Regions from separate parts of the Bradyrhizobium sp. MI1.10 genome, predicted to be linked through region 2. Evidence: riboswitches for the same ligand, from Rfam matches in the RefSeq annotation. Region 2 holds a riboswitch; the other holds the start of a gene.
What was found. Region 2 has a riboswitch for S-adenosylmethionine ahead of metX (homoserine O-acetyltransferase MetX). Riboswitches for the same ligand answer to the same signal wherever they lie in the genome.
Positions count from the first base shown of each region.

Region 1: it holds a riboswitch for S-adenosylmethionine, as region 2 does, so the genes downstream of both, AC0L3K_RS32750 (O-succinylhomoserine sulfhydrylase) here and metX (homoserine O-acetyltransferase MetX) in region 2, are expected to answer to the same signal.

Region 1 is NZ_JBVVPN010000044.1:26,481-29,889, reverse strand. Features, by position in the region: gene AC0L3K_RS32760 (PAS domain-containing protein) at 1-114, opposite strand, end outside; gene AC0L3K_RS32755 (2'-deoxycytidine 5'-triphosphate deaminase) at 292-1,428, opposite strand; SAM riboswitch at 1,509-1,588, shown strand; gene AC0L3K_RS32750 (O-succinylhomoserine sulfhydrylase) at 1,659-2,855, shown strand; gene AC0L3K_RS32745 (SGNH/GDSL hydrolase family protein) at 2,978-3,409, opposite strand, start outside.
Region 2 is NZ_JBVVPN010000020.1:2,094-5,502, reverse strand. Features, by position in the region: gene hisC (histidinol-phosphate transaminase) at 1-213, opposite strand, end outside; gene AC0L3K_RS21305 (chorismate mutase) at 248-1,096, opposite strand; SAM riboswitch at 1,301-1,380, shown strand; gene metX (homoserine O-acetyltransferase MetX) at 1,471-2,673, shown strand; gene metW (methionine biosynthesis protein MetW) at 2,689-3,351, shown strand.

The DNA.
Region 1 (3,409 bases), on a different contig from region 2:
CAGTGCGGACGATGCGCGATTCCACCGCATGATCGTGCCGGAGCGATCCGAATAGATCAGCGCGTCTGCGACGTCGTCGAGGATTTTTGCGTCGAGTTCGGATTGATCTGTCATTTCGCCACCTCGGACGTAGCCCGGATTCGCTTCTTATCCTGACACAGATTCGGTGTCATCGCCCGACTTGATCGGGCGATCCAGTATTCCAGAGGCGGATGTGATCGAACCGATAGGCTGCGGCGTACTGGATGCCCCGGTCAAGCCGGGGCATGACAGCGGAAGGTGAGCCTATCCCTACACCCGGAAATGCTTGCTCAGCTTCAGCCCCTGGGCCTGGTAATTTGAGCCGATGCGCTGGCCGTACATGGCGTCGGGGCGCGCCAGCATCTTTTCATAGACGAGGCGGCCGACGATCTGGCCGTGCTCGAGGATGAACGGCACCTCGCGCGAGCGCACTTCGAGCACGGCGCGCGACCCCAACCCGCCGGCGCCGGCATAGCCGAAGCCGGGATCGAAGAATCCGGCATAATGCACACGGAACTCGCCGACCAGCGGATCGAACGGCACCATCTCCGCGGCGTAATCGGGCGGCACCTGCACCGCCTCTTTCGACGCCAGGATATAGAACTCGCCGGGATCGAGGATCAGGCTGCCGTCGGGACGGGCCGAGATCGGCTCCCAGAACTCCTCGACGGAATAGCCGGCGCGGCGATCGACGTCGATCACGCCGGTGTGGCGCTTGGCGCGGTAGCCGACGAAGCCGCCGCTCTTCTCGCCGGAGAGATCTACGGAGACGGCGACGCCGCCGGTGAGATCGGCATCGTCGATATCGACGAGACGTTCGGTCGCGTGCAGCGCCTCGAGGTCGTCGATGTTGAGGATGGCATCGCCGGTGCGGAAGCGTACCTGGCTCAGGCGCGAGCCCTCGCTGACCAGCACCGGGAACGTCTTGGGGCTGATCTCGGCATAGAGCGGGCCGTGATAGCCGGCACCGATCATGTCGAAGCGGCGGGTGCCGTCGGCGATCACGCGGGTGAAGACGTCGAGCCGACCGGTCGAGCTCTTCGGGTTGGCGGCCGCGACGATCTCCGGCGGCAGCGCGAGGCTTTCGAGCAGCGGCACGATGTAGACGCAGTTGGTCTCCAGCACCGCGCCGTCGGCGAGGCTGAACTCGTGCAGCTTCAATTCGTCGATGCGCTCGGCAACGGTGGCGCCGGGACCAGGCAGGAAGCTGGCACGAACGCGATAGGCGATGTCGCCAAGACGCAAATCGAGGCTCGCCGGCTGGATCTGGCTTTCGACGAAGTCGTAAGCGGGCAGGATGAGACCGCCCTCCGCCATCGCCGCGATCATGCGGTCGGGCAGGATACCATTGGCGTCGGCGGCGACCGTGAACGTCAACCGGGGGTCCTCATCAGGGATCAAACACATCCCGACATGCGGGAAATATGAGCGTTTTACGGCTATCCGATGGACGTCTTGACGGAAAGGGCATTGCGGAATATGAGCATGACTTATCCCGTGGTGATTTGAGCCGGCCGGCTTGCAGCCACGTTAAATAAGTCGCTAAACAGGCCGGGGACCTCTGTGATCCCGGCCCGTGGAAATATTCCAGGCCGGTTTTTTTGTGGCCATTTTCGATGGTCACTTCAGGAGGTCCTATGTCGAAGTCCCCGCCGCCAACCGCGCAATACCGTCCCGAAACTCGCCTGGTTCATTCCGGCACCCTGCGCTCGCAATATGGCGAGACCTCGGAGTCGCTGTTCCTGACCCAGGGCTACGTCTACAACAGCGCCGAGGAGTGCGAGGCGCGGTTCAAGGGCGAGGACCCCGGCTTCATCTATTCACGCTACTCCAATCCGACCATCGCGATGTTCGAGCGCCGCATGATCGAGCTCGAAGGCGCCGAAGCGGCACGTTCCGCCGCGACCGGCATGGCCGCGGTGACGACGGCGATCCTGGCGCCGCTGAAGGCCGGCGATCACGTCGTGGCCTCGCGCGCGCTGTTCGGTTCGTGTCTCTACGTCGTGCAGGATTTGCTGCCGCGCTACGGCATCGAGACCACGCTGGTCGACGGCCTCGATCTTGACCAGTGGCAGCGCGCCATGAAGCCGAACACCAAGACGTTTTTCCTGGAGAGCCCGACCAATCCGACGCTCGACGTGCTCGACATTCCCGGCATTGCCGAGATCGCGCACAGCGGCGGCGCGCGGCTCGTCGTCGACAACGTGTTCGCCACGCCGATCTGGCAGAGCCCGCTCGCGCTCGGCGCCGACGTCGTGGTCTATTCCGCGACCAAGCACATCGACGGCCAGGGCCGCTGTCTCGGCGGCATCATCCTGTCCTCGGAGGCGTTCATCGCCGAGCACATCCACAATTTCATGCGCCAGACCGGCCCGTCGATCTCGCCGTTCAACGCCTGGGTGCTGCTCAAGGGCCTGGAGACGCTCGCCGTGCGCGTGCGCGCGCAGACCGAGACGGCCGCGCGCATCGCGGACGTGCTGGCGAGCCATCCGAAGATTTCGCGGCTGGTGTTTCCCGGCCGCGCCGATCATCCGCAGGCGGCATTGGTGAAGAAGCAGATGCGCGGCGGCTCGACGCTGGTCGGCCTCGAGGTCAAGGGCGGCAAGCAGGCGGCGTTCCGCGTGCTCAACGAGCTCAAGCTTGCCAAGATCTCGAACAATCTCGGCGACGCCAAGAGCCTCGTCACGCACCCCGCCACCACGACGCATCAGCGCCTCAAGCCGGAGGACCGCGCCGCGCTCGGCATCAGCGAGGGATTCATCCGCTTCTCGGCGGGGCTGGAGCACGCGGATGATCTAATCGAGGATCTGACCGCGGCGCTGGAGAAGGCGTAGCCACACACTCGGAATCGTAGGGTGGGCAAAGCGAAGCGTGCCCACCCTTCACGATCGCGGTGCCGATAGATGGTGGGCACGGCGCGCGAAGAGCGCGCCTTTGCCCACCCTACGGCACCAAGCTACATCGGCCGGTACGTCCGCACGTCCGCGGGCACGTTCACGCCGAGCTTGATCTGGCCGACGGAGCGGATGATGTCGTCGCCGAGGAGCTGGGCGAAGCAGGCGTAGCCCCAATCGTTCATGTGCAGGCCGTCGGCGATCACAAAGCTCTCGACCGGAAGCGATTGCTTCTCGTGCCAGTCGCGCATCACCTCGAAGCGCGGGAAGATGCCGACGTGACGGAGCTCAGCGACCTTGCCGAGCAGCTTCACCATCTTGCCGGCGCTCTCGGCGCGCTGGTTGACGGCTGGCGAATACTGCGGATCGACCAGCACGACGTCGGTGCCGCCGGCAGCCTGGATGCGGCTGATGCCGTCCTCGACGAGCTTGGCGGTATCGCCGGGATCGAGATTGCGCAGCACCGCATTGGTGCCGACCTGCCAGATCACCAG
Region 2 (3,409 bases):
CGCTTCGCGCAGCACGCGCGAGGTCCCTTCCGGATAGTCTTCCAGGTGATCCGCCACGTTCTTGAACGCCTCGATCGCCTTCGGCGAGGGCCCGAACGGCGTCTCGTTGGCCGAGAGCTTGAACACCTTGCGACCGGGCTCCGCCACCGGAGTCTTGCCGGGCGTATAGGGCGCAATATCGAGAATGCCGGGATTCGGCACTGGGCGGGACATCTTCAACTCCGGAGTGGCTTAAGCAGTTCGCGACTTACGATTTCGGCCCGGTCGGGGGCACCGTATAGCGCGTTGCGTGGCTGCCGACGAGGGCCGTGGAGCGCACCGAGGCCCCCGCTTCGATCAGGGCAGCCTTGATTTTGTCGAGGCTGCTCGTCGCGGTGACCGAGACCAGCAGCGCGGCGCCGTCGAAGGCGGTGTCGGGCACCGCCACGATCTCGGCGAGCGGCGACAGGACGCGCGCAACTTCGGCGTTCCACCCTGACACGCGTACGCTGAAGGTCTCGACCTCCGTCACCAGGGCGCTGTCGGCGACGCGCGAGACCGCGAACACCGGCAACGCCGCCGGATGGTCGGCGCGCTCGACAAAGGGCAGCCGCGCGATGATCTTTGGCGCGCCGGCTTCTTCCAGCGACAGCCACCACGGCGTGCGGCTCGAGGTTGCCGAGACCAGCGCAAGGTCGCCCTTGGATTTCGCGACGGCCTCGACCGCCGCCTGCGCGCTGAAATGCGCGACGTAGGGCACGGTGAAGCCGAAATGGAATCGCGCGGAATCGCGCATGGCGGGCTCGCTCGCCGAGATGTCGGCGTGTACCGAGAACGGCGCCTGGACATAGGTGAACGTCGCGATGATGACGCGCCAGATGCTCTCGACCGTGTCGAGCGGCAGGATGCCGCGATGACGCTGCACGAGGTCGCGCATCATGGAGGCCTCGCGTGCCGGGCGGAACGCCGAGCCGACCTCCTGGGTCTGCTTCACCTGGATCAGGCGGTCGATGATGTCGCCGCGTTGCATCAGCAGGCGATGCATGCCCTCGTCGATCGCGTCGATCTCCTTGCGCAATTCCTGGAGCGATGGTGGCGCGGGCGGACGTTGGGACATGTCTGACAGGTGCTGTTGAGAGGCGTTCCAATGCGGCTCAGTCGAGCCGTCACCGCTGTGATGGATATCCTGATTAGGCAGTCGGGGCTGCGAAAGCAAAGAGAAATGCAAAGGGAAATCGGGCCCTTTCCGCCGGCGGCGCGACAGGCGAATTTGGTCGATCCGGGCCGCGACTTGACGAAAACCGTCCAAGACGGTAGTTTTTATCCGTTCCGTGGTCATTTGAGCCGGCCGGCTTGCAGCCACGTTAAAAAACTCGCTAAACAGGCCGGGGACGCTTTCGATCCCGGCCGAACCTATCGTTCAGGCCGGGTTTTTCATGGCCTGATGTCAATGCGGTCACTTCTACGATCGCAAACGAGGTCGATGGTCAGATGGTTGGCGTCCAGTCAATTCCCAGTCCCGCGATCACTGCCGACGAGCGGTCGCACGAGGTGGATCGTCCGAGCTCGCAGGTTGCGCAGTTCGGCACGGAGCAGCCGCTGCAGCTCGATTGCGGTGTCGATCTCAGCCCGTTCCAGATCGCCTACCAAACCTACGGCGAGCTCAATGCCGATCGCTCCAATGCGATCCTGATCTGCCATGCGCTGACCGGCGACCAGCACGTCGCCAATGTGCACCCTGTCACCGGCAAGCCCGGCTGGTGGGAGACCTTGGTCGGCCCCGGCCGACCGCTCGATCCCAGCGAGTATTTTATCATCTGCTCCAACGTGATCGGCGGCTGCATGGGCTCGACCGGTCCGGCTTCGATCAATCCCGCGACGGGCAAGGTTTGGGGCCTCGATTTCCCCGTCATCACCATCCCCGACATGGTGCGCGCGCAGGCGATGCTGATCGACCGGCTCGGCATCGACACGCTGTTCGCAGTCGTCGGCGGCTCGATGGGCGGCATGCAGGTGCTGCAATGGACTGCGGCGTATCCGACCCGGGTATTCTCCGCGCTGGCGATTGCCTGCTCGACACGACATTCGGCGCAGAACATCGCGTTCCACGAGCTTGGCCGTCAGGCGGTGATGGCCGATCCCGACTGGCACCAAGGCGGCTATGCCGATCACGGCATCCATCCGCATCGCGGGCTCGCTGTCGCTAGGATGGCGGCGCACATCACCTATCTTTCGGACGCCGCGCTGCATCGAAAATTCGGCCGGCGCATGCAGGACCGCGAGCTGCCGACCTTCTCGTTCGACGCCGACTTCCAGGTCGAGTCCTATCTGCGCTACCAGGGCTCGTCCTTTGTCGAGCGCTTCGACGCCAACTCCTATCTCTATCTGACCCGCGCGATGGATTATTTCGACATCGCCGGCGACCATGGCGGCGTGCTGGCGAAGGCGTTCGCGGGAATCCAGACCCGCTTCTGCGTGGTTTCTTTCACCAGCGACTGGCTGTTCCCGACCTCGGAATCGCGCGCGCTGGTGCACGCCCTGAATGCGTCGAGCGCGCGGGTGTCCTTCGCCGAGATCGAGACCGATCGCGGTCACGACGCGTTCCTGCTCGACGTGCCCGAGTTCTTCGACATTGCCCGTGCCTTCCTGCAGTCGGCAGGCAAGGCGCGCGGGCTCACTGCCAAGACTGCTTAACAAGGACGGCTAGCCATGTCTGTACAGGAAGCGTTGCCGCTGGGCGGCCTTGCGACCGGGCAGCCCGGTGATTTTCGCGCCGACCATGTGCTGGTCGCCGAGATGGTCAAGCCGGGCTCGAAGGTGCTGGACGTCGGCTGTGGCGAGGGCGACCTGCTCCAGCTGCTGGAGACCCGCGGCATCGACGGCCGCGGCATCGAGCTGTCACGCGAGGGCGTCAACCGCTGCGTCGCCAAGGGTCTTGCGGTGGTGCAGGGCGATGCCGACACCGATCTCGTGAATTATCCCGATGACGCCTTCGACTACGTGATCCTGTCGCAGACGTTGCAGGCGACCCGGCAGCCGAAGGTGGTGCTGGAGAATTTGCTGCGCATCGGCCGCCGCGCCATCGTGTCGTTCCCGAATTTCGGCTTCTGGAAGATGCGGCTCCAGCTCCTGATCGGCGGCCACATGCCGCGCACGGAGAATCTGCCGGCAAGCTGGTATGACACCGCCAACATCCATTTCTGCACCATCAAGGATTTCGTCGAGCTCTGCGACGCGATCGACGTCAAGATGGAACGTGCCGAGGCGCTCGACCTCTACGGCCGCCCGCTGCGGCTGCGGATGCCCTGGTGGGTGTGGAATCTGTTCGGCGAGCAGGGCGTGTTTCTTCTGACGCGAGGCGGCAGGAAGTAAGATTCCCGTAGCCCGGATGAAGCGTAGCGCAATCCGGGATTCTATCCGCGGAGGCGAA